Regions from separate parts of the Agromyces solani genome, predicted to be linked through region 2. Evidence: predicted binding sites of a transcription regulator. Region 2 holds the regulator's gene; each other region holds the start of a gene.
What was found. The regulator LexA, encoded in region 2, represses DNA repair genes until DNA is damaged. The targets are predictions, from matches to a motif close to TCGAACANNTGTTCGA.

Region 1 (10,588 bases), 530 kb from region 2:
CGGCGTCGCTCGCGGTCGACAACGACCTGTACGCGCTGCTGCGCGCCGGCACCGACGAACCCGATGCCGTCGCGATCGTGTGCGGCACGGGCGTGAACGCGATCGGGCTCCGCGCCGACGGTGCCGAGGTGCGGTTCCCGTCGCTCGGCCCGCTGTCGGGGGACTGGGGCGGCGGGTCCGGCCTCGGCGAGGCGGCACTGTGGCACGCCGCCCGCGCGGTCGACGGGCGCGGCCCGTCGACCGCGCTCGTCGGCGAGATCGAACGGCGCCTCGGCGTCGGCTCGGTCGGCGAGCTGATCGAGGGCCTGCACTTCGGCGACCGGGATGCCTCGGAGCTGATCGCCCTCGCCCCCGCGGTGTTCGAGGCGGCGCGGGCCGGTGACGCCGTCGCGACCGGGCTCGTCGACCGCCAGGCGACGGAACTCGCGGACTTCGCACGGGCATGCCTCACGCGCCTCGGGCTGCTCGATCGCGAAGTGCCGGTCGTGCTCGGCGGCGGCATCGCCCGGTCGGGCGACGAACGCCTGCTCCGTGGCATCCGCTCGGATCTCGCGGCGGTCGCACCGCTCGCCCGCGTGAGCGTCGTCGACGAGGCGCCCATCGTCGGGGCGGCGCTGCTCGCCCTCGCCTCGGCGGGCGCCGACGGCGCCGCGCTCGTGCGAGCGCGGTCGGCGGTCGCGGCCGTCACCGCCGCCGAGGCGGCGCTGCTCGACGCCTGACCCGGAGGGGCCTCGGGCGACGGACGGCACGTGACGTCGTCGGCGCCGGGGCGTACGCTCGCCCCATGAACATCCCGCAGCGCTTCTCACTCGTCACGCTCGGCGTCGCCGACGTCGAGGCGGCGACCGCCTTCTACCACCGGCTCGGCTGGCACGAGGCCCGCTCCTCGGTGCCCGGTGAGATCACGTTCTTCGCGACGCCGGGCGGAGTCGTCGCGCTGTGGGAGACGGCCGAACTCGCGAAGGACGCGGCCCTGCCGACGTTCCACGCGAATGCGCCGGGTTTCCGCGCCGTCGCGCTCGCGATCAACCTCGGCTCCCGCGAGGAGGTCGACGACGCGGTCGGCGACTGGGTGCTCGCGGGCGGCTCGATCTCGAAGGCCGCCAGCGCGACCGAGTGGGGCGGGTACAGCGGGTACGTCGCCGATCCCGACGGCAACCTGTGGGAGCTCGCCCACAACCCCGGCTGGCCGCTCGACGAGCGGGGGCTGCCGCAGCTCGGCTGACGGCGCAGCGTAGCGTAGCGCGGTCAAGGGCACCCTCCGCGCCCATCTAGACTGGAATCCGTGAATTCAGAGGAAACCGTCGACGTCGTGCTGATCGGCGGGGGCATCATGAGCGCGACGCTCGGCTCCCTGATCTCCCAGCTGCAGCCCGATTGGACGATCCGCCTCTACGAGCGCCTCGGCGAGGTGGCGCAGGAATCCTCGAACGCGTGGAACAACGCCGGCACGGGTCACGCCGCCCTCTGCGAGCTCAACTACATGCCCGAGAACCCCGACGGCTCGGTGAGTGCGGCGAAGGCCGTCTCGATCAACGAGCAGTTCCAGATCAGCCGCCAGTACTGGGCCTATCTCGTCGCGCAGGGCGCGCTGCCCGAGCCGCACAACTTCATCAACTCGACGCCGCACATGACCTTCGTGCGCGGTGCGGCGAACATCGAGTACCTGCGCAAGCGGGTCGCGGCCCTGAAGGACCAGCCGCTCTTCCCCGACCTCGAGTACACCGAAGACCTCGAGCGCATCGCCGAGTGGACCCCGCTGCTCGCGAAGAAGCGCAACCCGAAGGCGCGCGTCGCCGCGACCCGCATCGAGGCGGGCACCGACGTCGACTTCGGCGCGCTCACGAAGTACCTCATGGAGGACATGGAGCGGCGCGGCGCGTCGATCCAGACGAACCACCAGGTCACCTGGCTCAAGCGCCAGAAGGACGGCACCTGGAAGCTGCGGCTGCGCCACACCGTCGGCAACACCCCGAAGACCGTGCGCGCGCGCTTCGTGTTCGTCGGTGCCGGCGGCGGTGCGCTCGCCCTCCTGCAGCACTCGGGCATCCCCGAGATCAAGGGCTTCGGCGGGTTCCCGATCTCGGGCCAGTTCCTGCGCACGACCGACCCGAAGATCGTCGCCCAGCACCAGGCCAAGGTCTACGGCAAGGCCGCCGTGGGCGCCCCGCCGATGTCGGTGCCGCACCTCGACACCCGCGTCGTCGACGGTGAGACGGCGCTGCTCTTCGGCCCGTACGCGGGCTTCACGCCGAAGTTCCTCAAGACGAGCACATGGTTCGACCTGCCGTTCTCGATCCGCCTCCACAACCTGTGGCCGATGATCCAGGTGGGCCTCAAGAACTTCGACCTCGTCAAGTACCTCGTCGGCGAGCTCATGGCGAACCGCGAGAAGAAGATGAAGGCACTGCGCGAGTTCATGCCGACGGCCAAGACCGGCGACTGGGAGCTCATCACCGCCGGCCAGCGCGTGCAGGTCATGAAGAAGGACGGCAAGAAGGGCGGCGTGCTGCAGTTCGGCACCGAGGTCATCACGGGCGCCGACGGCACGATCGCCGGCCTCCTCGGCGCCTCGCCGGGCGCCTCGACGGCCGCGCCGATCATGCTCGACCTGCTCGGCCGCTGCTTCCCCGACCGCGTCGCCGAGTGGGAGCCGAAGCTCCGCGAGATGATCCCGAGCTACGGCACGCGGCTCTCCGACGACCCGGCCGCCGCCGAGGCATCGCTGAAGGCGACCGCGGAGGTGCTGGGCCTCACGGCCTGATCACCCTGCCCTTGCATTCGGGAACGACCGTCTGGTAGCGGTCGTTCCCGCTATGAAGTGAGTACATCCCACCGTCCCGCGCCTGAGGCGCCGTAGACAACGGGTGTGCTCGTGAGGTTGACGAACCTCCACCGATCGCGACGGCGCTGTGCGCACCCATCTCGGCAATGCCCGGCGGGATTCCACTCTCCGCCTCCGAACGGTCGCCGCGACCGCGGCCGGCACGCGGGGCGACGCGCGAGCGTCGCCCGTCGCCGGTGCACCGGGCGAACCGCCTGTCGCCGCCAGAGCGACGACCGTTCGGGGGCTTCCCGCGAAGGGCGGTCTCCCATGCCGGTACAACTTTCCTCCTCCAACCATCTCCGGGCCGACGGACTCTCGGTCTCCTATCCCGATCGGCGGATCTTCACCGATCTCGGCTTCTCCGTGGCACCCGGACAGCGGGTCGGCCTCATCGGCGAGAACGGGGCGGGCAAGTCCACGCTCCTGCGGCTTCTCGCGGGCGGCACGGATGCCTCGTCCGTCGCGCTTCCCGACGAGGCATCCGTCTCGGGCCGGCTGACGCGGCCGCGCCGCACGGGCCTCCTCGAACAGGAGGTTCCGTTCGCCCCCGACGAGCGCGTCGGGCTCGTGCTCGAGGCGGCCCTCAGCGAGGTCCGTGCGATCGAGCGCGAACTCGACGACGCGGCCGCCGCGCTCGGCGCCGACGACGCCGATTCGGCGTCGGCGCGGTACTCGGCGGCCCTCGACGCGGCCGAGCGGGCCGAGGTCTGGTCGGCCGAGTCGCGTCGCGACGAGTTGCTCGAGGGGCTCGGCGTCGCCGGGCTCTCCCTCGACCGGCGCATCGACGAGCTCTCGGGCGGCCAGCGCTCGCGGTTCGCCCTCGCGGCGCTGCTGCTCTCCGCGCCCGAGGGGCTGCTGCTCGACGAGCCCACGAACCACCTCGACGACGACGCGGCCGACTTCCTCGAGTCGCGGCTTCGCGCGTGGCGGGGGCCCGTGTTGTTCGCGAGCCACGACCGCGCCTTCCTCGACCGGGTCGCGACGGGCCTGATCGACCTCGACCCGGGCCGGCAGGGCGCGATCGCTGCGGCGCACGCGGCCGCCGAGGGCGGCGGGCGAGACGGCGTCGGCCGTCGCAACGTCAACCGCGGCGACGTGCTGAGCGCGTCGGGCGGCACGGTCTTCGGAGGCGGATTCAGCGAGTTCCTCGCGGTCAAGGCCGATGAGCGCACGCGCTGGCAGCACCAGTACGACGACGAGCAGGAGGAGCTGAAGCGCCTGCGCGCCGCCGTCGCCGAGACGGCGCGCAACGTCGCCTACGGGCGGGCCGCCACCGACAACGACAAGTACATCCGGCACTTCAAGGGCGAGAACGTCGCCCGCACCGTGTCGCGCCGGGTGCGCAACGCCGAGCAACGCCTCGAGGTGCTCGAGCGCGAACAGCTGCCGAAGCCGCCGGCACCGCTGGCGTTCGCCGGGATCCCGACGGGGTCGCACGCGCTCGACGACGAGGCCGGCTCGCTCGTGCAGGTCGGCGAGGTGGTGGTCGAGGGGCGCCTGCGCATCGACGAGCTGAACCTCGCGCCGCTCGCGCGCCTGCTCGTCACCGGTGCGAACGGCGCGGGCAAATCGACCCTGCTCGCTGTGCTCGCGGGCGAGCTCGCCCCCGACCGCGGCACGCTGCGGCGCCGCAAGGGTCTGCGCGTGCAGCTGCTCGAGCAGGACGTGCGCTTCGCCGACCCATCGGCGACCCCCCGCGCCCTGTACGAGCGGGTGCTCGGCGAGCGGCGGGCCGAACAGGTGCCGCTCGCGAGCCTGGGGCTCATCGCCCTGCGCGACCTCGATCGGCCGGTGGGGGCGCTCTCGGTCGGACAGCAGCGACGGCTCGCGCTCGCGCTCGTGATCGCGCGGCCGCCGCACGTGTTCCTGCTCGACGAGCCGACGAACCACCTCTCGCTCGCACTCGCGACCGACCTCGAGGAGGCACTCGGCGGCTACCCCGGAGCGGTGGTGATCGCGAGCCACGACCGCTGGCTGCGCCGGCGGTGGACGGGGGAGCGGCTCGAGTTGCACGCGGGTGCTGCCGTTGCGGCGCCCGTGGTGAGCTGACGGGGGTGGATGCCTCGGGTCCGAGTCGCGGCCCCGAGGCATCCACCGCGCTCGTGCCCGGGCGCGGAGCTTTTCGGACACGCGCTTGGCTTTCACTCGAAGATATGTTCGAATGTACGGGTGAGATGGAGCGGGCAGGAGCTGGGTGTCGACCAGGTCGACGCGCTGCCCGGCCTCGCGCGGCTCAACAACCTCGTGCGCTCGGTGCAGACGCCCGAGTTCGCGGGCATCACGTTCCACGAGGTCCTCGCCAAGTCGGCATTGAACCGGGTGCCGGGCCAGTCGATGATGCCCTTCGGCTGGACCATCAATCCGTACCGGGGCTGCAGCCACGCCTGCGTCTACTGCCTGGATCCGTTGACCGCCATCACTATGGCCGACGGGCGTACCAAACCGCTGGCCGAGATCGAGATCGGCGACGAAGTGATGGGCACCATGCAGGTCGGTGCCTCTCGGCGGTATGTGCCGACGACCGTGCTGGCGAGATGGGCGACGCGCAAGCCTGCGTACCGAGTGCGTCTCGCCGACGGCACCACGTTGGTGGCGAGTGCTGATCACCGTTTCCTGACCGATCGCGGATGGAAATACGTCACCGGGGCGATGGCCGGCGGCGAGCGTCGACCGTATCTCACCGAGAACAACCGACTCATCGGATTCGGGGCCCGTACAGCGAAACCGATTCCATCGACGATGTCCGACGACTACCGGCGCGGGTATCTGACGGGAATGATTCGTGGCGACGGCATAATGATCCGACGGCGCTATCCGCGAACACGTGGGGGCTCATACGTCGCTCACCACTTTCGTCTGGCACTCGCCGACGACGAGGCACTGACGCGTTCCCGTGCGTACCTCGCTCATTTCGGGGTGCGGACGTCGACGTTCCAGTTCGCACCCTCGACCGCGAACCGTCGAGCGATGTCTGCGATCCGAACCTCGAAGTCGGCGGACTACGATGCCATCTGCGCGCTGATCGATTGGCCCGACGGTCCGAGCGCTGAGTGGCATGCAGGGTACCTCGGCGGCATTTTCGACGCCGAAGGCTCATGTTCTCGAGGCGTGCTTCGTGTGAGCAACTCGAACGAGCGGATCCTCGCTGCGGTCGAAGCGGCCCTCTCGATGTTCGATGTCCCGCACGTGCGAGAGCGGCCGAGCGCGAACGGTGTCTCGAACGTCCGCGTTCGAGGTGGGCTCGTCGCACGCAACACCTTCTTCGCAGTCAGCCAACCGGCGATCAGTCGGAAGATCGCATTCGCGGGAGCGACGGTGAAGACGCTCGTCGATCTTCGGGTCGTATCCGTCGAACCTCTCGGCACCGAACTCGAGATGCTCGACATCACGACCTCGACCGGAGACTTCATCGCGAACGGCGTGGTGAGCCACAATTGCTTCGCTCGCCCGACGCACAGCTACCTCGACCTCGACGCGGGCGACGACTTCGATCGGCAGATCATCGTCAAGGTCAACGTCGCCGAAGTGCTGCGGCGAGAACTCGCCCGGCCGTCCTGGCGGCACGAGTCGGTCGCGCTCGGCACCAACACCGATCCGTACCAGCGGGCCGAGGGGCGGTACGAGCTCATGCCCGGCATCGTCGACGAGCTCACCGCGAGCGGCACGCCCTTCAGCATCCTGACGAAGGGCACGCTGCTGCGGCGCGACCTGCCGAAGATCGCGGCGGCCGCCGAGCACGTGCCGGTCGACCTCGCGATGTCGATCGCGATCTACGACCCCGAGCTGCAGCAGTCGATCGAACCGGGCACGCCCTCGACGCGGGCGCGGCTCGCCACCGTCACCGCCGTGCGCGAGGCGGGGCTCGACTGCGCGGTCTTCCTCATGCCGATCCTGCCGTATCTCACCGACACGCGCGCCCACCTCGACGAGGCGCTCCGACAGGCGAAGGCCGCCGGCGCCACGAGCGTGCTGTACGCGGCGCTGCACCTGCGCGGGGCCGTGAAACCGTGGTTCATGCAGTGGCTCGAGCGCACCCACCCCGAGCTCGTGCCGAGGTACCGGTCCATGTACTACGGCAACAACGCCTACGCACCGAAGGAGTACCGGCGCTGGCTCGGGCAGCGCATGCAACCCCTCATCCGCGCGCACGGCCTGGCTCGCGGCATCGAAGACCCGGTCACCGGCGGCGTGCGTTCGTCGGCGTTGCGCGGCGAGCGCGGGGTGGCGCGACGCGCGGGCGGTGAGCTTCCCCTCGAGATCGCCGCGCCGAGCGACCCGGCGATGCTGTTCTGAGGGGCAGCGGAATCTCGGACGTCCTGACTGCTCGATGGCCGTGGATCTGCTCGTTCACGCTCGCCGGCACCCGCAGATGCGCGGAAGCGCGCAGAACTGGGATAATTCGCTGAGCCCGATCCAGATGGCGCGGTCGGGCCGCAGTCGCGAGTGGAGGTTCACCGATGAGCCTGGGGTTGCCCGGACACCTCGCGCGCGACAGCCTGAGCCGAGCACTCGCCTTCGCGGGCCATTGTGCGGCGTTCGCCTGCCTCGGCGTGTCGATCGCGGTCGGCGTCATCATCGCGACCGTCGGCGACGCGCCCGGCGGATGGACCGGCGCGGCGCTCGCCGCCGTCATGGCCCTCGCCCTCGGGGCCGTGGCCCGGTTCCCGACGGTGACGCTGACCGTGCTGGCACTCGTCGTCGGCACCGGGGCGATCATCGCCCTCACCGTGCTCATCATGCGACCCGGCGGCTTCGAGTCGACGAACAACGCGCTGCTCGCGCTGCCGCGCATCGCACTGCTGCTCGTCGGCGGAGCGGGCACCGGATCGCTCATCGCGGTCGTGTGGGCATCGCTCGGTTACGCGCTCGGCGAGGCGGCGATGTTCCTCGGCGTCGCGCTCATCGGCGGCGTCTACGCCCCGAACATGGCGGCTGCGGCGGCGTTCGGCATCCTCGTCGTCGTGCGCGTCTTCGACGGCCTCTCCCGACGCTCCGACGCCCGCCAGGCGACGGGGCTGCACCGCGCGAGCCAGCAGACGCGCGAACTCGCCATCCGCCACGACTACGAGCTCCGCGCGACCGCGCGGCTCCACGACACCGCGCTCAGCCATCTCATCGCGATCGCCGCGGCGGGTTCCGGCGCCGTCGACGAGCGGCTCCGCGCCGGGATCCGGCAGGACCTCGGCCTCATCGTGGGCCGCGACTGGGCGATCGATCATGCGGCGCACTCGACCGCTCCCGGCGGCGCATCGGCCGGGCGGGGCCCGAGCGCGAACGGCCGGCCGGCGCAGCCTGCGGCGTCCGTCGCGGGCGCGACGGCGACCCCGTCGGCCGTCGACGACCCCGTCTCGTCGTGGGGCCGCGGACGCAAGCGGGGCGGGGCACGACGGTCCACGGTGGCAGGCGACGGGGCGGGAGCGGCCGCGACCGCGGTCGCCGGCCGTGCGACCGAGGAGGGGGCGCCCACGCTCACGCAGGCGTTCACCGCGGCCGAGCACGCCGGTCTGGCCGTCCGCGTGACCGGCGACGTGGGCGTGCTGCGGGTGCTCGGCCCGGCGCGGGCCGAGGCGCTCGACGCCGCCGTCGCCCAATGCCTCATCAACGTCGCGCGCCACGCCGGCGTCGGCGAGGCCGAGCTCGCCCTCGGGCTCGGCGGCGGAGAGGTGACGGTCGCCGTCATGGACAGCGGCGTCGGATTCGACGAATCGGCCGTGCCCGAAGACCGCATCGGCCTGCGCACCTCGATCCGCGCACGCATCGAGCAGCAGGACGGCACGGTGCGGTTGTGGTCGACGAAGGGCATCGGCACGACCATCGTGCTCACGGTTCCCGAGGGGGGTGCGTGAGCCGATGCGCCTGACCCAGCAGGAGGCCGACCCGATCGGTGCGATCACCGCCGCACCGATCGTCGTCATCGGCGCGGTGCTCGCGCTCGGCACCTCGGTGGCCCTGACCTGGGCGCACCGCACCGAGATCGGCGCCCCAGTCGCGGCGATCGCCGCGATCGTCCTCGTCGCCGCGGCGGGCACGGTGGCGGCGATCTCGGCCGCACCGTCGAGGGCGCCGTTCACCGCCGAGCGACTGTGGCTCCTCGTGACCCTCGCCGTCGGTGCCGCCATCGCGGAGTACATGAGCACGGTGGGGTCGAACCAGTACCTCTACGACGACTTCGGCCCGGTCGTCATCGGCATGCTGATCCTCTCGGTCGCCCCGTTCTGCACCTGGCTCTCACTCGCGCTCGCGGGCGTGCTCGCCTCGATCGTGCTGTCCATCCTCGTCGTCGGCGCCTCCGCGTACGTCCTCGCCGACGCCCCGGTGGCCGCGCTCATCGCCGTCAACGCCGCGCCGGTGATCGCTCTCTCGGCGGCGGCGGCGGGGTACGCGTACGCCATCATCGCCGAGACCCTCGCCTGGCAGCGGGAGGCGAACCGTGCCGCCCTGCAGCGCGACGTCGAACTGCGCGCCGGCATCGCCCGCTCCGTGCAGCAGAGCCGGGTGTCGGTGCTCGGGCGCGAGGTACTGCCCTTCCTCGCCGGGGTGATGACCGCCGAGCGCATCTCGATCGCCGATGCCGACCGGGCCCGCGAGCTCGCCGAAGAGCTCCGCCGCGCCCTGCGCGCCGGCATCGAGTCGACCTGGCTCGACGACCTCGCCGCGAATCTCCGTGTGAGCCGGGGCGTCGAGACCCTCGTCGACGACCCCGCAGGAGCCGCGGACGCCCTCGGCGACGACCAGCGTTCCGCCCTCACCGCGCTCATCACCTGGCTCACCGACGCCGACCGATCCGAGCGCGTGAGCGTGTCGTTCTCGCCCGAACCCGACGGCGGGTCCATCCGCATCGTCGCCGATCCGGCCGCCCATCCGCCCGCCAAACGCGAACTCGACCGGTTCGTCGCGGTGGCTCGTGCGGTGGCGTTGGGTGCCGAATCGGTCGCGACGCGTGAGAATGTGAGTGTGGAGCTGAGATATGTCATCGAATGAACCGGCAACGCCGCCGCGCCATCGGCTCGCGATCCTCGACGACCACGAGCTGATCGTCGACAGCCTGGCGAGGTGGTTCGCCGACCTCGCGCCCGATTTCGAGGTCGTCGTGACCGCGACCACCTGGATGGACCTCGTGCGAAGCCCGGCGTTCCCGGTCGAGCTCGTCCTGATGGACCTCCAGCTCGGCGACAGTGTGTCGATCGAGTCCCGCATCCGCGCGTGCCGCGCCGCCGGCGCCCGCGTGATCGTCGTGACCGCGCTCGACGACGAGGAGTCGCGCGAGCGGAGCATGGCCGCCGGCGCGGCCGGGTTCGTCTCGAAGACCCTGCCGGCCGAGACCCTCGTCGACTACGCGCGGCGCGTGATGCGCGGCGAGCGGCTGCCCAGGCACACGCGCGCCCAGGATCAGCACGCCCAGGGCGGCCAGCCCGGCACCACGACCATGTCGGGCGTGCACCTCAGCCCGGCCGAGGAGAAGGCCCTGCGCTACTACGCCCAGGGCCTCAGCACGCTCGAGGTCGGCCAGCGCATGGACGTCGGCTACGAGACCGCGAAGACGTACCTGCGCCGGGTGCGCGAGAAGTATGCGAAGGTGGGCAAGCCGGCCAGCCGCAAGGCCGAGTTGATCCGCCGTGCGGCGGAGGATGGATTCCTCGAGTAGATGGCGAAACTGTACTTCCGCTATGGGGCGATGAACTCCGGCAAGTCGACGGCGTTGCTCCAGGCGGCGTTCAACTATGAGGAGCGCGGCCACCGGGTGCTGCTCGCGAAGCCGGC
Region 2 (10,588 bases):
AGCGGCGACAGGTAGAGCACCCGCGTGCCGGGTGCGGCGGCCGGCTCGGTCGTGAGCCGGTCGATCGCCGAGAGGAAGGCCGAGAGCGTCTTGCCCGAGCCGGTGGGCGCCACGACGAGCGCATGCGCACCGCCCCCGATGGCCCGCCAGGCGCCCTGCTGCACGGCGGTGGGCGCGCGGAACGCCTCGGCGAACCACGTGCGCGTCGCCTCGGAGAAGGCCGCGAGCGCGTCGGTCATGGCTCCCATTCAAGCGGATGCCGCCGACATCGCTTCCCGCGGGCGTCGGCTTCATCGCCGCCGGCCGCGGGACGGGTCCGGCCGTGCGGATCAAGCCCGGCCGCCGCCGACCGCCTCGAGCGCCCGGGCGACGGCTGCGACGGTGCGATCGGCCTCGGCGGCGGAGGTCGCCCAGTTGCTCACCGAGAACCGCACCACCGACCTGCCGCGCCACCGCGAGGTCATCGCGAGCACCTCGCCCTCCTCCCACAGTCGTGCCGAGAGGGCCTCGGTCGCCGCATCATCGGCGAGCGCCAGGCAGACCTGCGTGAACACGACCTCGTTGAGCACCTCGACGCCGGGCAGCCCGGCCACGCCCTCGGCGATGCGCCGGGCCGAGTCGGCGAGGCGTTCGACGAGGGCGACGACGCCCTCGCGACCGAGCGAACGCAGCACCGCCCACGTCGGCACGCCGCGCGCCCGTCGCGACAGCTCGGGCACCCGCTCGTGCGGGTCGGCGACGGCGTCGCTCGCCTGCAGGTAGCTCGCGTGCATGCTGAGCGCCCGCTGCATCGCCCGCTCGTCGCGCACGATCGAGATGCCGCAGTCGTACGGGACGCTCAGGGTCTTGTGCGCATCCGTCGACCACGAGTCGGCCGCTCCGACCCCGTCGACGAGGTGCCGGAGGCGCGGGCTCGCGCACGCCCAGAGCCCGAACGCCCCGTCGACGTGCACCCAGGCACCGGCCTCGTGCGCGACCTCGATCGCGGCGGCGAAGTCGTCGAACGACCCGGAGTGGATGTTGCCGGCCTGCAGCACGACGAGTGCCGGCCCCGACCCGGCGCCCAGCACCTCGCGGAGCGCATCGACCCGGATCCGGCCCTCCTCGTCGGCCGCCGCCTCGATCGGCGCGCCGAGGCCGAGATAGCGTCCGGCGAGATCGACCGTGCCGTGCCGATCGGCCCCGACGACGAAGCGCACGCGCGGCGCCCCGAACACGCCGTCGGTCGCTGCGTCCCAGCCGACCCGGCGCAGCAGCTCGTCGTGTCCGGTCGCGAGCCCGACGAAATGCGCCATCGTAGCGCCCGTCGTGAAGCCGACGGCCGATTCGGCGGGCAGACCGAGCAGGTCGACGATCCACTCCCCCGCGAGCTCCTCGACCGCCGCGACGCCTGGCGTCGCGAACCGCAGGCCCGTGTTCTGGTCCCACGCGGAGACGAGCCAGTCGGCGCCGAGCGCGACGGGCTGCGCGCCGCCCATCACCCATCCGTAGAAGCGCGGCGAATTGACGCCGAGGAGTCCGGGCTCGACGGCGTCGGCCAGGCGCTCGAGCGCGCGCTCCGGCCTCTCGCCGGCGGTCGGCAGGGATCGACCGAGCCGGTCCTTCACCGCATCGGCGTCGAGTTCGGGCGGGATCGGCCGTTCGGCGAGCCCGTCGATCCACGTCCGGGCGCGTGCGGCCGCGAACTCCAGCGGTCGGTCGTACTCGGGTCGCCGTGCTCCGGCCGACGGTCGCTCGGTCATGATCCACACCTGACTTCCGCGCACTCGTGCGCGTTCCAGATGATGCTCCGGCCCGGCCGCGCGGTCAATGCCCAGTTCGGGCGGTGCTCACGCGTTCCGACCGCCGCCACCGCGGGACGGAGCGGATCGCCCGGTCTTCCGACGGCTCAGCCGTTGCGCCGACCGCCGACGAGGCGCACGGCGAGCGAGTCGACGCCCGTCGCGATCGCGTCGTCCTCGGCCCAGCGCCGCGCGAGCCGCGCGGTCGTGGCGTCGAGCTCCTCGCGGGTGAGGCCGTCGACGAGGCGCAGCGTCACGACGAGCTCGGGACCGGCGAGGCGCGCGAGCGGGTCGCCCGCGGCGAGGTCGACGCCGAGCACGGCCAGCTCGCTGCCGATCGAGCGCTCGAACGCCCGGCGCACGACCTCGTCGGCGAAGGGCGGGGTCCACGGCTTCTGCTGGGCCACCGCCCAGACGGCCGGCCGACGCAGCACGAACTCCCCTGGCGATGCCGGGTCGAGCACGACGAGCTCGGTGCCGTCGTCGGCCGCGGCGAGCGCGACCCTGACGCCGTCCGCCGGCACCGGGCGCGCGACCGGGTTCCAGGCCCGCATGGTGTCGACCGACGAGAACACGGGCAGCACCCGGCGCCCGTCGGGTCCGTCGACCGTGACGATCGAGAGCTCCTGGCTCTTGTCGACGGCGTGGCCGTGCGCCCCGATCTCGGCACCGCCGTCGCCGAGCTCTGCGAGCAGCGGGATCAGCAGCCGGGACGCGCCGAACGCCGCGACCACCTCGGCCTGACCGCCGTCGCCGTCGCGGAACGCGCTCAGCGCGGCCGCGAGCGCCGCCGGCGTCGAGCCGTCGTCGTCCGCGTGCGGATTCGCATCGAACGAGCGGCCCGCCCACGGGACGCCCGCCGAGTCGGCGAGATGCGCCGGCAACGGCCTCGACGCGTCGGGCGTGGAGCCCGCGGCATCCCCGTCGTGCGCCGTTTCGCCGTGCTCTGCGGTCATGTGCGGGGCGTCGTCAGTTGCTCGCGACGTCGAGCGCCTCGGCGAGCGTGAACGCGCCGGCGTAGAGCGCCTTGCCGACGATCGCCCCCTCGAGGCCGAGCGGGACGAGTTCGCGGAGCGTCGCGAGGTCGTCGAGGCTCGAGACGCCGCCCGATGCGACGACGGGACGGTGCGTGCGGTCCATGACCTGGCGCAGCAGCTCGACGTTCGGCCCCTGCAGCGTGCCGTCCTTCGTGACGTCCGTCACGACGTAGCGGGCGGCGCCCGCCTCCTCGAGGCGGTCCATGACCTGCCACAGGTCGCCGCCGTCCTTCGTCCACCCCCGCGCGGCGAGCGTCGTGCCGCGCACGTCGAGGCCGACGGCGATGGCTTCGCCGTACTGGGCGATGACCGAGGCGGCCCACTCGGGGTTCTCGAGTGCCGCCGTTCCGAGGTTGATGCGCTTCGCGCCGATCTCGAGGGCGTGCTCGAGCGACTCGTCGTCGCGGATGCCGCCCGACAGCTCGACGTTGACGCCGCGCACCTGCCGGATGACCTTCTTCAGGATGCCCCCGTTGGAGCCGCGCCCGAACGCCGCGTCGAGGTCGACGAGGTGGATCCACTCCGCGCCCTGGTCCGCCCAGTCGACGGCCGCATCGACCGGGTCGCCGTAGCTCGTCTCGGTGCCGGCTTCGCCCTGCGTCAGGCGAACGGCCTTGCCGCCCGCGACGTCGACGGCCGGCAGCAGCACGAGGCCGGGGGTCTTGTTGAACTCACTCATCACTACTGTCCTCGATCGCGGTACACCGTCGGAGACCCGACGGTCGGCACAGTCACAGGATCATAGTCGCCCGCGGCGCGCGCGACGTCCCCATGACCGACGGATGGCTCAGGCGAGTGCGCCGAGCCAGTTGGAGAGCAGCCGGATGCCGGCATCCGACGACTTCTCGGGGTGGAACTGCGTCGCGGACAGCGGGCCGTTCTCGACCGCGGCGAGGAATCGCCCGCCGTGTTCGGCCCACGTCAGCTTCGGTTGCGGGAACGGGGGCATCACGTCGAGGTGCCACGACTGCGCGGCGAACGAGTGCACGAAGTAGAAGCGCTCGTCCTCGATCCCGTCGAAGAGCACCGATCCCACGTCGGGCGTCACCGTGTTCCAGCCCATGTGCGGCAGCACCTCGGCGGGGAGCTCGGTGACGGCGCCGGGCCACTCGCCGAGGCCCTCGGTGTCGACGCCGCGTTCGACGCCGTGCTCGAACAGCACCTGCATGCCGACGCAGATCCCGAGGACGTGCCGGCCTCCGGCGAGGCGCCGGTCGATGACCTCGTCGCCGCGCACCGCGCGGAGCTGCTCCATCACGGCCTTGAACGCGCCGACGCCGGGCACGACGAGTCCGTCGGCCTCCATCGCCGCCGCACGATCGGCCGTGACCTCGACCTCGGCCCCCGCGCGCTCGAGCGCCTTCGCGGCGGAGTGCACGTTGCCCGACCCGTAGTCGAGCACGACGACGCGGCGGGTGCGGCTCACAGCGCGCCCTTCGTCGACGGGATGCCGCTGACGAGCGGGTCGAGCGCCTTCGCCTGACGGAACGCGCGGGCGAACGCCTTGAACTCGGCCTCGGCGATGTGGTGGGGATCGCGCCCGCCGAGCACCGTCACGTGCACGGTGAGCCCCGCGTTGAAGGCGATCGCCTCGAACACGTGGCGCACCATCGATCCGGTGAAGTGCCCGCCGATGAGGTGGTACTCGAACCCCTCGGGCTCCCCCGAGTGCACGAGGAACGGCCGGCCCGAGATGTCGACGACCGCCTGTGCGAGCGCCTCGTCGAGCGGCACGAGCGCATCGCCGTACCGCGAGATGCCGCGCTTGTCGCCGAGCGCTTCGCGGATCGCCTGCCCGAGCACGATCCCCGTGTCCTCCACGGTGTGGTGCACGTCGATGTGGAGGTCGCCCGACGCGCGGACCGTGAGGTCGGTCAGCGAGTGCTTCGCGAACGCCGTGAGGAGGTGGTCGTAGAACGGCACGCCGGTCTCGACGTCGCTCGCACCCGAGCCGTCGAGGTCGATCGACAGGTCGATGCTCGATTCGCTCGTCTCGCGCTGCATGCGCGCCGTGCGCGGCTTGGGCTGGGCGGTCATGCGTCGATCCTATTCTCGGCGGACGGGCCGGCTTCGCCGGACGTGGAGCCGACCGGCGCGAACACCGCGATCGCCTCGAGGAACGCGGTGGTCTCCGCCTCGGTGCCCGCACTCACCCGAAGGTGCCCGGGGATGCCCAGCTCCCTGATCAGGATGCCTCGCGCCAGCAGCCCCTCGAACACGGCGTGCGGGTCGTCGACGCCGCCGAAGAGCACGAAGTTCGAGCCGCTGCGGTGCGGAGCGAAACCCAGCCGTGCGAGTTCGGTCGTGATGCGTTCGCGCTGACGGCGGATGTCGTCGACCATCGCCAGCATCTCATCGGCGTGGGCGAGCGCGCCGAGGGCTGCGGCCTGGGTCAGCGCCGAGAGGTGGTAGGGCAGGCGCACGAGCCGGAGGGCGTCGATGGTCGCGGGGTCGCCGGCGAGGTAGCCGACGCGCGCGCCCGCGAATGCGAACGCCTTGCTCATGGTGCGCGAGACGACGAGGCGCGGCCGCCCCTCGAGGAGGGTGAGGGCACTCGGCGTGCCGGGGTCGGCGAACTCGAAATACGCCTCGTCGACGACCACGATGCCGCGCGCCGCGTCGGCGACGGCACGCACCGTGTCGAGCGGGAGCGGGGTCCCCGTCGGGTTGTTCGGCGTGCAGAGGAAGACGAGGTCGGGGTCGTGCTCGCGCACCGCGGCCGCCGCCGTCTCCGGGCTCAGCTCGAAGTCGTCGTCGCGCTCCGCGGAGATCCACCTGGTGCCGGTGCCGGAGGCGAGCAGGGAGTACATCGAGTAGGTCGGCGTGAACCCGAGCACCGACCGACCGGGCCCGCCGAACGCCTGCAGCACCTGCTGGAGCACTTCGTTCGAACCGTTCGCCGCCCAGATCTGCTCGGGAGCCAGCCCGTGGCCGAGGTACCCGGCGAGCGCCTCTCGCAACTCCGTGAACTCGCGGTCGGGATACCGGTTCAGTCGGAGGATCGCGGCGGCGACCCGGGCGACGATGTCGTGCGCCACGTCCTCGGGGATGGTATGCGTGTTCTCGTTGACGTTGAGGGCGACCGGCACGGCCTTCTGCGGAGCGCCGTACGGGGAGCGACCACGGAGGTCGTCACGGATGGGAAGGTCGTCGAGACTCGTCACCGAACCATGCTAGCCACGCTGCCCGGGCCCGACGCCGCGTGCGTCACCGTGTGACCGAGGCCCCGACCGGCGCCGCGGTGCGGCAGGCTGAGACGCGCGCACCGCTCATTCGGAAGCGGGGACCGCGAGACGCTGGCCTGGCTCGATCGTCGCGCCGTCGAGCCCGTTGAGCCGGACGATCTCGGCGATCGTGTCGCGCGGATCGGCCGAGGGGTCGATCGCCTCGGCGATCTCCCAGAGCGAGCCGCCGACATCGACCGTGACGTACTGCAGCGACCCGCCGCCCGCCATGTCGGCGGCGGCACCGCCGGTGTTCAGCACGGCGGTGAACGCCCAGATGACGATCGGCAGCGCGGCGAGGGCCGTGAACACGACGCGCCCGCGTCGGGTCAGCCGCAGCCGCGTGCGAACCCCGGGGCCCGCCGCCCCGTCGACGCGGTTCGCACGGGGCGTCGATGCACCGTGACGGTACTCGTTCGTCATGATCGCTGCGCTCATGTCACCCTCCTGCGTGGACTGCATCCGGCCCTCGGCCGGGAGGGCCGGATGCGAATCTCTGTTCCGAATATATCTTCGAACATCTTCGACTGCAAGCATTCGGCGGCGGAACTCGTGCGAACCGATGTGGCGACACACTCGAACGAATGTTTGCCGCGCCCGCCCGTGGCGGATACAGTTTCGAATGTCTGGGAACAGTGGACCAGACACCACCGACATCCGATCGCGAGGGCGATCGCAACGAGGGGCGGAATCGTGAAGAGCGACAACGACGTGCGCGAGATCGGCAGGGCACGCCGCCGCAAGAGCCTGAGTGCGAAGCAGATCGCGATCCTCGAGGTCGTGCAGCGGTCGGTCGCCACCCGCGGGTACCCGCCGAGCATGCGGGAGATCGGCGACGCGGTCGGCCTCTCGTCGCTGTCGAGCGTCACGCACCAGCTCAACCAGCTCGAGCTCGCCGGCTACCTGCGACGCGACCCCAATCGGCCCCGCGCGCTCGAGGTGCTCATCGAGCTCCCCGGGCTCGACGAGCGCACTCCGTCGGCGGGCGAGCCCGCACCGGTCGGCGACGCCGCGATGGTGCCGCTCGTCGGTCGCATCGCCGCCGGCGTTCCGATCACGGCCGAGCAGCAGATCGACGAGGTCTTCCCGCTCCCCCGCCAGCTGGTCGGCAAGGGCGAGCTCTTCATCCTCAAGGTGGTCGGCGACTCGATGGTCGACGCGGCCATCTGCGACGGCGACTGGGTCGTCGTCCGGTCGCAGCGCACCGCCGAGAACGGCGAGATCGTCGCCGCGATGCTCGACGGCGAGGCGACCGTCAAGGTGTTCCGCCAGCGCGACGGCCACACCTGGCTGCTGCCGCGCAACACCGCGTTCGAGCCGATCCTCGGCGACCACGCCGAGGTCCTCGGCAAGGTCGTCGCCGTGCTCCGGACGGTCTGAGCCCGATCAGGCCGCGCTCACCGCGTGACCCTGGCCTCGCAGCCACTCGACGATCGCGTGCATGAACCCGGTGTGATCGTCGCGGAAGACCGTGTGTCCCGTGCCGGGCACCGTGGTGACGGTCATCCCCCGGCGCCGCAGGTCGGCCGCCACCCGGTCGGTGATGAGCAGGCTCCGCTCGGCGAGCAGCACGAGGCTCGGCGCCACCAGACGCGTCGGCGGCACGAGGGGACGAGTGTCGGCGAAGCCGAGGATCGTGCGCTTGTCCCAGTCGCGCAGCGTCGCGAGCTCGATGTCGACGTCGACGGCGCTCCACTTCGGGTTCATCCGAACCAGCGCGCCCCGTCGCGGGCGGGGGGCGATCGCGAAGAAGACCTTGTACGCGAGACCGAGCGGACCCTTCGGGAACGCGAAGGCCGGGTCGACGTAGATCGCGGCACGCGGTGCGAGACGGTCGGCGACGAGACTCGCCACGAGGCCGCCCAGCGAATGGCCGAGCACGACGTCGGGCGGGCCGTCGAGCATCGGCGCGACGGTCTCGACGACGTCGTCGGCCCAGGCCGCCGGCGAGTACCGTGAAGCGCGCGGGCTGCGCCCGTGACCGGCGAGGTCGACCGCGAGCACCCGGAACCCCTGCGCCTCGAGCTCGGCGGTGACGCGGTGCCACGCGCGCGAGTCGGACATGATGCCGTGGATGAGGATGGCCGTCCGGGATCCGGCGCCCGTCTCGTGGACCGCGAGTTGCATGCGACGACGGTACGTCGGCCGCCTGTGCATCCGCCCCGTGGATGATGCGAGGCCGCCGAACATCGACGGGGCGGATGCCGCGTGCCCGCGACATCCGCCCCGTCGACGCCTATCGGACGGGTGCCGAGACCGCCGCGCCCGCGGTCGACGACGCGCCGCGGACCGCGCGCGCCGCCTCCACGAGGTTCGCGAGCGAGGCGACCGTCTCGTCGTAGCCCCGGGTCTTGAGCCCGCAGTCGGGGTTCACCCAGAGCCGCCCGGCCGGGATGCCGGCGGCGGCCCGCTCGAGCAGTTCCCGCAGCTCCGCCGTCGACGGCACGCGGGGCGAGTGGATGTCGTAGACGCCCGGTCCGATGCCGTGGTCGAAGCCGTTGGCCGCGAGGTCGTCGACGACCTCCATCCGGCTCCGTGCCGCCTCGATCGACGTGACGTCGGCGTCGAGCGCCTTGATCGCCTCGATCACGACACCGAATTCGGAGTAGCAGAGATGCGTGTGCACCTGCGTGCCCGGCGCTGCCGCGGCGGTCGCGAGGGTGAACGAGCCGACCGACCACTCTAGGTACGCGGGCTGTTCGGCGAGCTTCAGCGGCAGCAGTTCCCTGAGCGCCGGCTCATCGACCTGGATGATGCGGATGCCCGCTTCCTCCAGGTCGGCGATCTCGTCGCGGAGGGCGAGCGCGACCTGACGGGCGGTCTCGCCGAGCGGCTGGTCGTCGCGCACGAACGACCACGCGAGGATCGTCACCGGACCCGTCAGCATGCCCTTGACGTGCCGGTCGGTGAGCGACTGCGCGAACGTCGACCACTCGACCGTCATCGGCGCCGGGCGCGAGACATCCCCCCACAGGATCGAGGGGCGCGTGCAGCGCGAACCGTACGACTGGACCCAGCCGTGCTCGGTCACGGCGAAGCCGTCGAGCAGCTCGGCGAAGTACTGCACCATGTCGTTGCGCTCGGGCTCGCCGTGCACGAGGACGTCGAGGCCGAGCTCCTCCTGCAGGCGCACGACCCGCTCGATCTCGTCGCGCATGAGCGACGCATAGCCGTCGGCGTCGAGTTCGCCGCGCCCGAGGCGTGCGCGGGCGACGCGGAGGTCGCTCGTCTGCGGGAACGACCCGATCGTCGTCGTCGGCAGTTCGGGCAGCCCGAGGTTCGCCTGCGCCGCGATCCGGTCGGCCTCGGCACCGCGGTGGAAGTCGCCCTCGGTGAGGCCCGCGAGCCGCTCGCGCACCGCGGGCACGCGCACGCCCGGTGCGGCCGCCCGGTCGGCCAGGGCGGCGGATGCCTCGGCGAGCGCCGGCGCGACCGCCTCGCGCCCCTCGGCGAGGCCGAGCGCGAGGGTCGCGACCTGCCCGACCTTCTGGTCGGCGAACGCGAGCCACCTCGCGAGCCGCGGGTCGAGCCGCGACTCGTCGTCGACGTCGTGCGGCACGTGCAGCAGCGAGGTCGACGTCGAGACGGCGACGGCGCCGGAGCGGTCCCTCAGGGCCTCGGCGCGGTCGAGCGCGGCCGCGAGGTCGCCGCGCCAGATGTTGTGCCCGTCGACGACGCCCGCGACGAGCGTCTTGGTACGCAGCGCCGCCGCGGTCGCGGCGTCGAGTCCGGAAGGGGCGGTGCCGCGCACGAGGTCGAGTCCGATCGCCTCGACCGGCGTCGCCGCGAGGACCGGGAGGGCGTCGTCGAGCGAGCCGTACGGGGCCGCGACGAAGATCGCCGGGCGCCGCTCGAGCTCGCCCAGGGCCTCGTACGCGGTCGCTGCGGCGTCGAGCACGCGATCGCGCGGCACGTCGATCGCCTCCGACACGAGCGCCGGCTCGTCGAGCTGCACCCACTGGGCACCTGCGTCCGCGAGCTCGGCGAGCAGCGCCGCGTAGACCGGAAGGAGGTCGGCGAGCCGATCGATCGGGCGGTACCCGTCGGGCGCACCGTCGGCGGCCTTGGCCAGCGACAGGAACGTGACCGGGCCGATCACGACCGGCCGGGAGACGAAGCCCTCGGCGCTCGCCTCGGCGAACTGGGCGACGAGTCGCTCGGCATGCAGCGAGAACTCGGTCTCCGGCCCGATCTCGGGCACGAGGTAGTGGTAGTTCGAGTCGAACCACTTGGTCATCTCGAGCGGAGCCCGCTCGCCCTCGCCGCGCGCGATCGTGAAATAGCCCGAGAGGTCGAGCCCGCCGTGCTCGTCGAGCAGGTCCGCGAAACGGGCCGGCACGGCGCCGACCGCGACGGCCGCATCGAGGACCTGGTCGTAGTACGAGAACGTCTCCGGGATCGCCGATCCCGTGCGGGCGAGTCCGAGCTCGGCGAGCCGTTCGCGCGTCCGCGATCGCAGCGCGCGAGCCCGCTCCTCGAGCTCGGCCTCGTCGATCGCGCCGGCCCAGAACGCCTCGACCGCGCGCTTGAGCTCGCGGCGTCGGCC
Region 3 (10,588 bases), on a different contig from region 2:
CGATCGGCGAGCTGCCGGAGGCCCTTCGGACTCCGCTCGTGCTCGCGGCGCTCGAGGACCGCTCGGGCAACGAGATCGCCGAGCTGCTCGGCATCAGCCCGGCACTCGTGCGCCAGCGGATCAGGCGGGCGCGTCAGCGCCTGGCGGCCGCGCTCTCCGAGCAGGTCGTCGTGGCCGACCCGGCCCGGGCGGGCCAGCCGGCCCGCGTGGTCCGGCCGGCCCGATCCGCCTGATCCGGCTCAGCCCGCGAGGTACGCGTCGACGAGCTCGCGCAGGCGCCCGCCGTCGAACGACTCGCCGTGGCCCGGGTGCACGATGTGCACGGGCAGGTCGCGCAGGCGGCGCAGGCTTGCGGCGTAGGCATCGCGGTCGGAGCCGTGCAGGCCGTCGAGCAGCACGTCGTCGTAGGCCACGTCGCCGCTGAAGAGCGTGCCGGATGCCTCGTCGAACAGGCAGATCGAACCGGGAGTGTGCCCCGGCAGGTGCAGCACGGTGAATCGGCGGTCGCCGAGGTCGACGACGTCGCCGTCCACGAGAGGGGTCGCCGGGGCGGGCCGCAACCGGTACCCGTCGGGTACGAATCCGGAGGGCCGGGCCGTGATGAGCAGGTCGGGCAGCTGCTCGTCGAGGCCGAGCTGGCCGGCGAGCTCGGGCCCGCGGATCGACGTGCCGCGCGGGTCGTCCATCGGCTCGTCGGCGTGGGCCCGCCGATCGTCGAACTCGTGCGCCCCACCCATGTGGTCGAGGTGCGCGTGCGTGACGACGAGCACCGGGTCGTGCGCGAACAGCTCGGGCCGCTCGTCGCGGAGCGAGGCGATGCCGAGCCCGGCGTCGACGACGAGGTCGCGAGTCGCCCCTCGGACGTGCCAGATGTTGCCGCGCAGGAACTCGTGCACGTGCGGCTCCTCGAGGCGCGTCGTGCGCTCGTCGAGCGGCTCGGCCGAGAACCACCGGTCGACGACGCCGACCGTGTCGAGCGCGTGCGAGGCGGTCATGCCGGCTCGCTGACGGGCTCGGCCACGGTCGAACCGGATGCCTCGTGGTCGGCGCTCGCCGCGGCATCCATGATCGCTCGGCGAACGGCACGCGGCCCGAGCAGCGCGTAGAGCCCGCCGCCGACGACGACGCCCACGAACGGGGAGAGGTCGGCGCCGCCGAGGGCCGCCGCGATCGGACCGGTGTAGAACGTGGTGTTCACGCACAGCGCGGTGACCACGCTGCCGACGCCGAGCGCGAGGCAGCCGGCCGGGTTCCAGCCCCCGAGGTGCCAGTTCGGGCCGCCGCGCGACTCGTCCTGCAGGGCGATGCCGTCGTAGCGGTTGCGGCGCAGCACGATGTCGACGGCGTACACGCCGAGGGCGGGTGCGAGCACGGCGATGCTGATCTCGAGCAGCCCGCTCACGGTGCCGAGGAAGTCGGAGACGAAGAGCGCGTAGAGCGTGAGCGCGACCGCGATCACGGCGTCGAACACGACGGTCACCGACCGCTTCCACCGGATGCCCGACGCCATGAGCGCGAGGCCCGTGCTGTAGGCGGTGAGGGCGTTGTTCGTGATCGACCCGATGACGACGACGAGCAGGAACACCGGGTAGAACCAGGCCGGCACGAGCTCGGCCATCGACTCCTCGGGCACCGACATGTCGACGACGGTGCCGGCGAGCACCCCGAGCGAGCCGATGACCACCGCGGGCAGGAACCCGCCGAACGCCGTCCAGAAGGCGACCTTCGCGGGACTCGACCGCTCGGGCAGGTAGCGCGAGTAGTCGGCGCCCACGAGCCACGAGAGCGGGGCCGACGCGATGATCGTGAAGCCCGCGGCGGCCGCCGCCCACAGTTCGGGGCCCTCGAGCACGCCGCCCTCGGGAACGTACGACAGGTCGGCGTTCGCGAGCACGAACCAGGCGAGCACCGCGATGCCCGCGAGCAGCGCCCACATCACCCAGCCGCTGATCCTCACGATCGTGGCGTGTCCGTAGACGCTGATCGTGAAGGTGAGGAGCGCGAGCCCGATGACGATCGCGGCCATGACCGCGTCGGGGGCGTCGGGGGCGAACCATCGCACGAGCGTGAAGCCGACGAGTGCGCCGACCGAGAGGTTGATCGCCTCGTAGAGTACGCCGATGAGCCAGCCGAGCACCACGTTCACGACCCGGTTGCCGCGCACGCCGTAGAAGCTGCGCGTGATGACCTCGCTCGGCACGCCGGCGGGCGGGCCGCTGATCGCGAGGAATCCAACGCCGATGAAGAAGAGGTTGCCCGCGACGACGACCGCGAGCGCCTGCCAGGCGTCGAGGCCGAGCAGCACGAGGATGCCCCCGAGCACGAAGTACAGGTAGCTCACGCCCGAACTCGCCCACACCGCGAACAGGCTGCGCGGCGTGCCGTGGCGCTCGGCCGCGGGAATGTGGTCGGTGCCGTGCTGCTCGATGCGCCCGGGCCGGGTGTTCGCCTCGTTCGTCGTCTCCGCCGTGTTCGCGGTCTCCGCCATCTGGAACGCCTCCTCGCGTTGTTGGCCTTGCGGCCAATTTCAAGCCACGGGGAGAGTATCGCGTGTTGGCCCATTGGTCAATAAGCCCGGTGCGGATGCCTCCGGCTCGTCAGGCCTCGGGCAGCAGTGCGCCCGGCGGGAGCCCGAGCTCGCGCTCGGCCGTGCTGAACACGAAGTCGATCACGTTCGCGTAGTCGAGCGTGGGCTCGTCGAGGCCGGCCCGCACGGCCGCGTTCGCGGCGAGACCGTCGACGAGCGCGATGATGCGCATCGACGACTTGGCCGAGGCTTCGGGGAAGGCGCCGCTCGCGATGCCCGCCTCGATGATCGCGTCGAGGTCGGCGACGTCGCCCTCCATCTGCCGGATGACCGCCTGCCGGACCGCGGGGCGGTGGGCGCTCTCGCGCCAGGCGTCGAGCCAGAGGAGTGCGGCGGGGTCGCGGTCGTGCGAGACGTAGAACCCGAGCACGCGCCGCATGTCGGCGACCGGGTCGCCCGTCGGACGCGGATCGAGCTCGTCGCGCTCGGCCTCGGCCGCGCGCTCGAACGCGGCGGCGAGCAGTTCGTCGATCGAGCCGAAGTAGTGGGTGACGAGACCCTGCGCGACACCGACCCGCGCGGCGACGCGGCGCGCGGTGATCCTGCCGAGGCCGTCGTCGAACGCGAGCGCGACCGCCGCATCGAGGAGCTCGTCGCGACGGTCTTCGCGCGGGCGTCGCGTGAAGCCGCCGCTCGACTGGGTGCGTGTCATCCCGTTCAGGGTAGCCGGGCCGCCGGTGACCGCGACCGATCGTCAGTCCTCGTCGGCCCGGGCGTCGTAGCGGTCGCGATTCGAGATGATCTCGTCCTGGTGAGCCGACGCCCATTCGGCGATCGCCAGCACGGGACCGGCGAGGCTCTTGCCGAGCGGCGTCGAGCGGTACTCGACGCGCGGCGGGATCTCGGGGAACATCTCGCGCTCGACCAGGCCGTCGCGCTCGAGCTGCCGGAGGGTGTGCGTGAGCATGCGTGCCGAGATGCCCGGCGTCATCTGCTTGAGCTGCCCGAATCGCAGCGGCCCCTCGTGCAGCATGCCGACGAGCATCACGCTCCACTTGTCGCCGATGCGCGACAGCACCGAGCGGAACACCTCGGACTCCGCGGGATCGTGCCCGCACATCTCATGCATCCGCGGCTCGTGGATGGTCGCCATCCGGTCCTCGATCGCCATCGCGCCCCCGTCCCTCCGTCGCTGCCGTCCCCTGCGAGGTTACCAATGGTTACTTTCATGTGCGTCGGTAACCTTGCGTTTCCCGCGGCCTGCTCGGAATACTAACCGATGGTACCTCAGTTACAAGAGGTAACTAAGAAAGGTTCTGAAACTATGGTCGCCCTCACGATCCTCACCTGGGTCCTGTCCGGTCTCCTCGCCGCCGTGATGCTCATGGCCGGGACGATGAAGATCCTCAAGCCGCACGGCGGCCGCCGGCCGATGCCGGTGCTCGACGACTACACCGATGCCCAGGTGCGGTGGATCGGTGTCGCAGAGGTGCTCGGCGCGATCGGCCTCATCGTGCCGCCCCTCACCGGCATCGCCACGTTCCTGACCCCGATCGCGGCGGTGGGCATCGCGATCATCCAGTTCCTCGCGGGTGCCGCCCACCGGAAGCACGGCGAGCGGTTCGTCGGGAACCTCGTGATGATGGTCATCGCGCTCGCGATCGCCGCCCTGCGGCTGCTCGGGGTGTGACGGTCGTGAGCGAGATCTCCACGGCGACGGCCGCCCCCACGCCGAGCCGCGACACCGCCCGTGGGACGGGCGTCATCTGGCTGCTGCTCGGGGCGGCGTTCGTCACGATGCTCAACGAGACGGTGATGGGCGTCGCGATCCCGCACCTCGTCACCGACCTCGGCATCACGCTGCAGACCGCGCAGTGGACGACGACCGCCTTCATGCTGACCATGGCCGTCGTCATCCCCACCACGGGCTGGCTGCTGCAGCGCTTCTCGACCCGGCAGGTCTTCGGGGCGGCCATGACCGCGTTCACGATCGGCACCCTGATCGGCGCCCTCGCACCGACCTTCGAGCTGCTGCTCGTCGCGCGCGTCGTGCAGGCCGTCGGCACCGCGATGATGATGCCGCTCCTGATGACGACGATCATGAACGTCGTTCCCGCGCATGAGCGCGGCCGGTTCATGGGCCGCATCACGATCGTCATGGCCGTCGCTCCCGCACTCGGGCCCGCCCTGTCGGGGTTCATCCTCGAGTCGCTGAACTGGCACTTCCTGTTCTGGACGATCCTTCCCGTCGCGATCGGCGTGTTCGGGATCGGCCTCGCGCTGCTGCGCAACGTCGGCGAACGGGCCCGCACTCCGCTCGACGCCCTGTCACTGCCGCTCACCGCGCTCGGGTTCGGCGGCCTCGTCTACGGCATCAGCACGATCGGCGGCGGCCCCGGCAGCCCCGTCGCGGCCGGCGTGATCGCCCTCATCGTGGGCGTCGTGTTCCTCGCGCTGTTCGTGCGGCGGCAGCTCGCGCTCCAGCGCACCGACCGGGCACTGCTCGACCTGCGCACCTTCCGCTCGCGATCGTTCTCCCTCGCGACCGGCCTCATCGTGATCATGATGGCCGCGATGTTCGGCGCGATCATGCTGCTCCCGATCTACCTGCAGAACGTGCTCCACGTCGAAGCCGCCGCGACCGGCCTGCTGCTGCTGCCGGGCGGACTCGTCATGGGCCTCGTCGCTCCGCTCGTCGGGCGCCTGTTCGACCGGTACGGGCCGCGGCCGCTCGTCATCCCAGGCGCGATCCTCGCGTCCGCGACGCTGTGGGCGCTGACGCGGCTCACCGAGCACACGCCGCCGATCGCCGCCGCCCTGGGGCTCGCCGGCATCGCACTCGGGGTCTCGTTCATGATGACCCCGCTCATGACCAGCGCCCTCGGGTCGCTCAGCCCACGCCTGTACTCGCACGGGTCCGCGATCGTGGGGACAGTGCAGCAGGTCGCCGGCGCCATCGGCACCGCCCTGTTCGTGACCATGCTCGCGATCGGCACCGCGCAGGCCGCGGCCGGAGGCGCCGGATCAGACGCCGCCGGGGCGCACGGCGTGTCGTTCGCGTTCACCATCGGCGCGGCGATCTCCCTGGTCGCCGTCGTCGGCAGCTTCTTCGTCCGCTCGCCCGCGCGGGCGTCCGCGGGCGACGAGCGCGCCGCCGATGCGGCGGCGCTCGCCGCAGAGCTCTGACCGACACCCCATCACCCAACCCCACCATCGAAGGAGACCCCACATGTCCGATATCCGCATCGCCGTCATCGTCGGCAGCACCCGTCCCGGCCGCAAGAGCAAGGACGTCGCCGACTGGGTGATCGCCCAGGCGAACGGGCGCGAAGGCGCGACCTACGAGCTCGTCGACCTCGCCGACTACCCGCTGCCGCACCTCGACGAACCGATGCCGGCCGCCTTCGGCCAGTACGCCGGCGAGCACACGAAGGCGTGGGCGGCGAAGATCGCCTCGTACGACGGATTCGTGTTCGTCACGCCCGAGTACAACCACTCGACCTCCGGGGTGCTGAAGAACGCCCTCGACTTCCTCTACGCCGAATGGAACGACAAGGCCGCCGCGTTCGTCGGCTACGGGGCCGTGGGCGCGGCACGCGCGGTCGAGCACCTGCGCGGCATCGCCTCCGAACTGCAGATCGCGCACGTCCGCCAGTCGCTCGCGTTCTCGGGCTTCACCGACTTCGAGAACTACACGACGTTCAAGCCGGCCGAGATCCACGAGCAGTTCGCGGCCACCATGTTCGACCAGCTCGAGGCCTGGACCGTCGCGATGCGATCGGTCCGGCAGTCCGACATCGTCGCCGCGGCGGCCTGAGGGAGCGCCGCAGCCGCTGTTCAGCCAGCGGATGCGAGCGCGATCGGCAGCACCTCGGCGCCGGGCAGCCCGGCGAGGTAGGCACCCGAGACGAGCAGCTTCGCGTCTCGGGTGCCGCCGCCGACGATGAGGCGCTCGTGCGCCGCGACCGACTCGTCGACGAGGATCGGCCAGCCCTCGGGCAGCCCGACGGGCGTGATGCCGCCGACCTGCATGCCGGTGAGCTCGACCGCGAGGTCCATGGGTGCGAACGACAGCTTGCGCGCGTCCAGGTTCCGGCGCACGGCGCCGTTGACGTCGAGCCGGTCGGCGCCGCGCACGAGGCAGGCGGCGTACCAGGTGCGGTCGCCGCGGCGGGCCTGCACGACGACGCAGTTCGCGCCGTCGCCCGGCGAGATCTCGTAGTGGTCGCAGAAGGCGGCGGTGTCGGCGAGCGATGCGTCGATCGCGGCGACGAGCACGTCGCGGTCGGGCGCGGCCGCCAGTGCGGCGGCCGTCGGCGGGGCGAGCAGCTCGGGCGAATCGACGGCGGGCGAGAAGTCGAGGGTTCCGAAGCGCATGGTGGCAAGCGTAGGCGGGAATGGGCTTCGAGACGCGTCCTCCCTCGCCGGGCGCTCCTCGACCCGCTGGGGGACTCGAACTTCCGGTCGATGCCGGGCCCGAGGCATCCCTCTACGCTCGAAGAGGAGGAACCATGGATCTCGAGCCGATGCTGCTGAAGCTCGACCGCATCGCCGGCGGCAAGGCCGCGGGCGTGAGGGTCGCCGACGAACTCGTCGGGCACCCGCGCACCCGGCGCGCGTTCACGTGGATCACCTGGCTGCTGGCCGTCGAGGTCGTGATCGGCGGGGCGGCGTTCGTCGTCGCGGCCGTGCTGCTCGCCAACGGCACGGTGCTCGCGTTCCCGGTGTGGATGCGCATCCTCGTCGTGCTCGGCATGACGGTGACGCTCTTCTACTTCGCATGGCGGGCGCAGAAGGGCTACCGCTGGGCGTACTCCCGGCTGCGGCTGTTCAGCAAGATCTTCCCGGTCGTCACGCTCGTGATGGCGGCGATCCCGGGGCTCTTCCCGTTCTGGATGGTGACCGAGCAGATCGTGTTCAGCCTCATCCTCATCGGCATCGCCGACTTCCTCGACAGCGACCACATGCGGCAGGTGTTCCGGAAACCGGACGAGCCGGTCACGCCCGACGAGCCGGACGCGCCCACGTCGGCGTAGTGGTGCGGACCGGTCGCGTGCCTCAGAACGGGCGGGCGAGCAGGCGGGATGCCTCGTGCGTGAACTCCGCGATCACGTCGGCGACCGGGCGCGAAGAGCGCAGCAGTCCGACGCCCTGGCCGGCATCGAACGGCACGAGGTCGTGCTCGCCGGCCGCGTTCGCGCGCGAGAACTCGGCCTTGAACGCGGCGAGGTCGCCGCCACCGCCCTGGCCGTCGCCGCGGAGCTCGGGCGCGCGGTGCCCCCACTCGTCGACGAAGGCGTTGCGGATCACGCGCTCCGGGAAGCGGTCGGGCCACGGCAGCCCGAGGGCGGCGTCGGCCGCCGTCGTGTTCACCGTGTCGTCGCCCGTCGCGGCGAAGATCACCGGCTTCGCCGACTCGGGGGTGAGCGCCTCGGGGCTCGCGATGAACGCGGTGCCGATCCAGGCCGCGTCGGCGCCCGCCGCGAGCACCGCCGCGAGGCTGCGTCCCGAGCCGACGCCGCCCGCCGCGAGGACCGCCGGGGCACCCGGACGACCGACCGCTGCGTCGGAGCCGGCCCCCGAGCCCGCCCGCCCACCGACCGCGTCGAGCACGGCATCGAGCAGGGCGAGGGTGCCCAGCCGGGGGTCCCCGTGACCGCCGCCCTCCGAGCCCCGCGCAACGACCACGTCGACGCCCGCGTCGGCGGCGACGACCGCTTCGGCCGCCGTGTAGACCTGCGTCGCCGCGAGGCATCCCGCGTCGTGCACCCGCTCGACCCAGTCGAAGCGGGTCGCGAAGCCGACCGACACGAGCGTCGGGCCGGCGTCGAGCGCGACGTCGAGCATCGCCGGGTCGCGCTCGAGGCCCCAGTGCACCATGCCGATGCCGAACGGGTGGGCGGCCGCGTCGTCGCCGCGCGCCGCTGCGAACTCGGCGAGCTGCGCCTCGAGCTTCACCGCCGACCCGGCGCTGCCCATGCCGATCATGCCGAGGGCGCCGGCCCGGCACACCGCGTCGGCGAAACGCCCGCCGGCGACCCCGCCCATCGGAGCGCTGACGATCGGCGTCGCGAGGTCGAGCGAGCGCGACCACGGGGTCGAGAGCCGGGGAGGGGGCTCGAGACGCTCCGCTCCTCGAACACCGGAGTCGCTGCGACCGGTCGCGTCGTTCACGCCTGCACCTCCTGCGCGGCCGCCCAGTCCAGGAAGGCCGGATCCGCCGACACGATGCGCGACACCTCTTCGCCGCCGTCGCAGCGGCACAGGCTCACGATCGCACCGTCGTCGGTCAGTTCGCGCAGGGCCCAGGTTCCGCCGAAGCTCTCCCAGCGCTCGAGCTCCTCGAGCGGGGTGCGGGCGACGCGCGACGCCTCGTCCGGCGTCGGCTCCGAGACATCCGGCGGTGAACCGGCGGTGGGCGACTTGCGCGTCCACCCGACCTGCTCGCCCCGGTCGAAGAAGTGGCGGAAGCTGTAGATGAGCGGGTGCCACGCGTGCGGATCGATGTGCTGGGTGCCGGGAACGTTGAGCTCGGGCAGCGCGTGCACCCGCACGACCTCCACCTCGACCATGAAGTAGCCGGGGTCGACGCCCGGGGTCATCCGGCGCACCTCGGCCTCGAACTGCAGCGGTGCCTCGCGCACGCGCGGGGGCGTAACCAGGTCGGAGGGTTGCGCGCCGAAGCCGGCGAGCTCGAACTTGCGCGGTTCGAACCGGTACTGGTCGGCCTTCGCGTCGGGCACCGGGTCGCGTCCCGTGACGGCCGAGAGACGCTCGACGTGCCGCCACTGCGCCGCCGCCGGGAAGTTGACGGTCAGCTGCGGCCGCTCGAGGAGGTTCTGCGCCGACTGGCCGTCGGCCTCGAGGCCGAGCACGAGCATGCGGCCGAGCGCCCAGTGGCCCGACGCCGGCGCCAGGTTCGCCGTGCCATCGGGGTTCTCGGTGACGACGAGGTAGACGGGCGTACCGACGTAGAGCACGGTCGGCTCGATCACGAGGTGGGCATCGGGCCCTTCGGGTCCGGTGCTCGTCACGGCGGGTCCGGGTGCATCGGCTCGCGTCATTGTTCGCCTCCCGGCGGTCGGTTCGCGGATGCCTCCACGGTACGCCCGCTCGCTGCCCGCGCCGCCGAATATGACGGCGCGGGCGGCGACACCCGACGCCGGACGATGCGGGGCTCAGGCGGCGCCGAGCCCGACGCCCAGCCCCTCGCGGAACCCGTCGCGCCACGTCGCGTACCGCGGCCGCCACGAGAGCTCGGCCTTCGCCTTCGCGTTCGACGAACCACGCGCCGTGGTCATCCATGAGACGCCGAACTCGCCGATCATCGTGCGCGCGATCCAGGCCGGCACGTGCATCGGCGGCTTCGCGCCGATCGCCCGGGCGAGCTCGGGCAGCCACTCGGCGACCGCCGCGGGCTCGTCGTCGACGATGTTGTAGATGCCGGCGGCCCCGTGGGTGACCGCCGCGACGGTCGCGGCCGCCGCGTCGTCGATGTGGCAGAACGACCAGACGCCCGCCCCGTCGCCCACGATCGGCACCTGCCGCTTGCGCACCGACTCGAACATCTGGCCGCCCTCGCCGAGCGACTGGCCGGGCCCGTAGAAATTGCCGTATCGCAGCGCGAGTCCACCCGCGGCGACGGCCGCTCGCTCGGCATGGGCGATCGCGGCGAGCGACTTGCGCGCCGACGGCACCGGGTTCGGGTCGAGCTGGTCGGCCTCGGTCTTCACCCCGGCGCCCGCGTGCTCGTTCGTCCAGCCGGTGTAGCTCTGCACGATGATCCGTTCCGTGCCCGCCTCCCGGGCGGCGGCGATGAGCGTGTCGGTGCCGCGCGTGCGCAGGTCGTTCGTGACGGCGAACGTCTCGTCGAAGCGCTTGAAGTCGAACCTGCCCGACAGCGACGTGAGCTGGTGCACGAGCACCTCGGGCGAGGCGTCGAGCACCGCGCGGCGGATCGACGCATCATCCGTGGCATCCATGATCACCCCGCGGCCGCCCGCGGCCCGGATGCGGGCGATCCCGCCGTCGCTGTGCGCCGTGCCCGTGACGTCGTGCCCG

Region 1: a site for LexA is predicted at 4,973-4,988, ahead of AC3RJ7_RS09930 (intein-containing Rv2578c family radical SAM protein). Genes of this name have one in related genera too.
Region 3: a site for LexA is predicted at 6,980-6,995, ahead of AC3RJ7_RS15355 (YbaK/EbsC family protein). Genes of this name have one in related genera too.

What each region holds. Positions count from the first base shown of each region.
Region 1 covers NZ_JBYRER010000002.1:465,043-475,630, forward strand. Annotated here, with positions in the region: gene AC3RJ7_RS09910 (N-acetylglucosamine kinase) at 1-719, shown strand, start outside; gene AC3RJ7_RS09915 (VOC family protein) at 785-1,225, shown strand; gene AC3RJ7_RS09920 (malate:quinone oxidoreductase) at 1,286-2,764, shown strand; gene AC3RJ7_RS09925 (ABC-F family ATP-binding cassette domain-containing protein) at 3,095-4,876, shown strand; gene AC3RJ7_RS09930 (intein-containing Rv2578c family radical SAM protein) at 4,997-7,120, shown strand; gene AC3RJ7_RS09935 (sensor histidine kinase) at 7,285-8,673, shown strand; gene AC3RJ7_RS09940 (hypothetical protein) at 8,678-9,808, shown strand; gene AC3RJ7_RS09945 (response regulator transcription factor) at 9,795-10,472, shown strand; gene AC3RJ7_RS09950 (thymidine kinase) at 10,473-10,588, shown strand, end outside.
Region 2 covers NZ_JBYRER010000002.1:992,734-1,003,321, reverse strand. Annotated here, with positions in the region: gene AC3RJ7_RS12370 (ATP-dependent helicase) at 1-239, opposite strand, end outside; gene AC3RJ7_RS12365 (pyridoxal phosphate-dependent decarboxylase family protein) at 330-1,742, opposite strand; gene AC3RJ7_RS12360 (SseB family protein) at 1,889-2,737, opposite strand; gene priA (bifunctional 1-(5-phosphoribosyl)-5-((5-phosphoribosylamino)methylideneamino)imidazole-4-carboxamide isomerase/phosphoribosylanthranilate isomerase PriA) at 2,751-3,497, opposite strand; gene hisH (imidazole glycerol phosphate synthase subunit HisH) at 3,606-4,244, opposite strand; gene hisB (imidazoleglycerol-phosphate dehydratase HisB) at 4,241-4,855, opposite strand; gene AC3RJ7_RS12340 (histidinol-phosphate transaminase) at 4,852-5,982, opposite strand; gene AC3RJ7_RS12335 (LysM peptidoglycan-binding domain-containing protein) at 6,088-6,480, opposite strand; gene lexA (transcriptional repressor LexA) at 6,754-7,422, shown strand; gene AC3RJ7_RS12325 (alpha/beta fold hydrolase) at 7,429-8,169, opposite strand; gene metE (5-methyltetrahydropteroyltriglutamate--homocysteine S-methyltransferase) at 8,279-10,588, opposite strand, start outside.
Region 3 covers NZ_JBYRER010000003.1:644,730-655,317, reverse strand. Annotated here, with positions in the region: gene AC3RJ7_RS15395 (RNA polymerase sigma factor) at 1-233, shown strand, start outside; gene AC3RJ7_RS15390 (MBL fold metallo-hydrolase) at 240-995, opposite strand; gene AC3RJ7_RS15385 (purine-cytosine permease family protein) at 992-2,488, opposite strand; gene AC3RJ7_RS15380 (TetR/AcrR family transcriptional regulator) at 2,598-3,239, opposite strand; gene AC3RJ7_RS15375 (winged helix-turn-helix transcriptional regulator) at 3,282-3,698, opposite strand; gene AC3RJ7_RS15370 (DoxX family protein) at 3,852-4,217, shown strand; gene AC3RJ7_RS15365 (DHA2 family efflux MFS transporter permease subunit) at 4,223-5,713, shown strand; gene AC3RJ7_RS15360 (NADPH-dependent FMN reductase) at 5,757-6,344, shown strand; gene AC3RJ7_RS15355 (YbaK/EbsC family protein) at 6,365-6,904, opposite strand; gene AC3RJ7_RS15350 (hypothetical protein) at 7,039-7,563, shown strand; gene AC3RJ7_RS15345 (NAD(P)H-dependent flavin oxidoreductase) at 7,586-8,701, opposite strand; gene AC3RJ7_RS15340 (flavin reductase family protein) at 8,698-9,591, opposite strand; gene AC3RJ7_RS15335 (NAD-dependent epimerase/dehydratase family protein) at 9,706-10,588, opposite strand, start outside.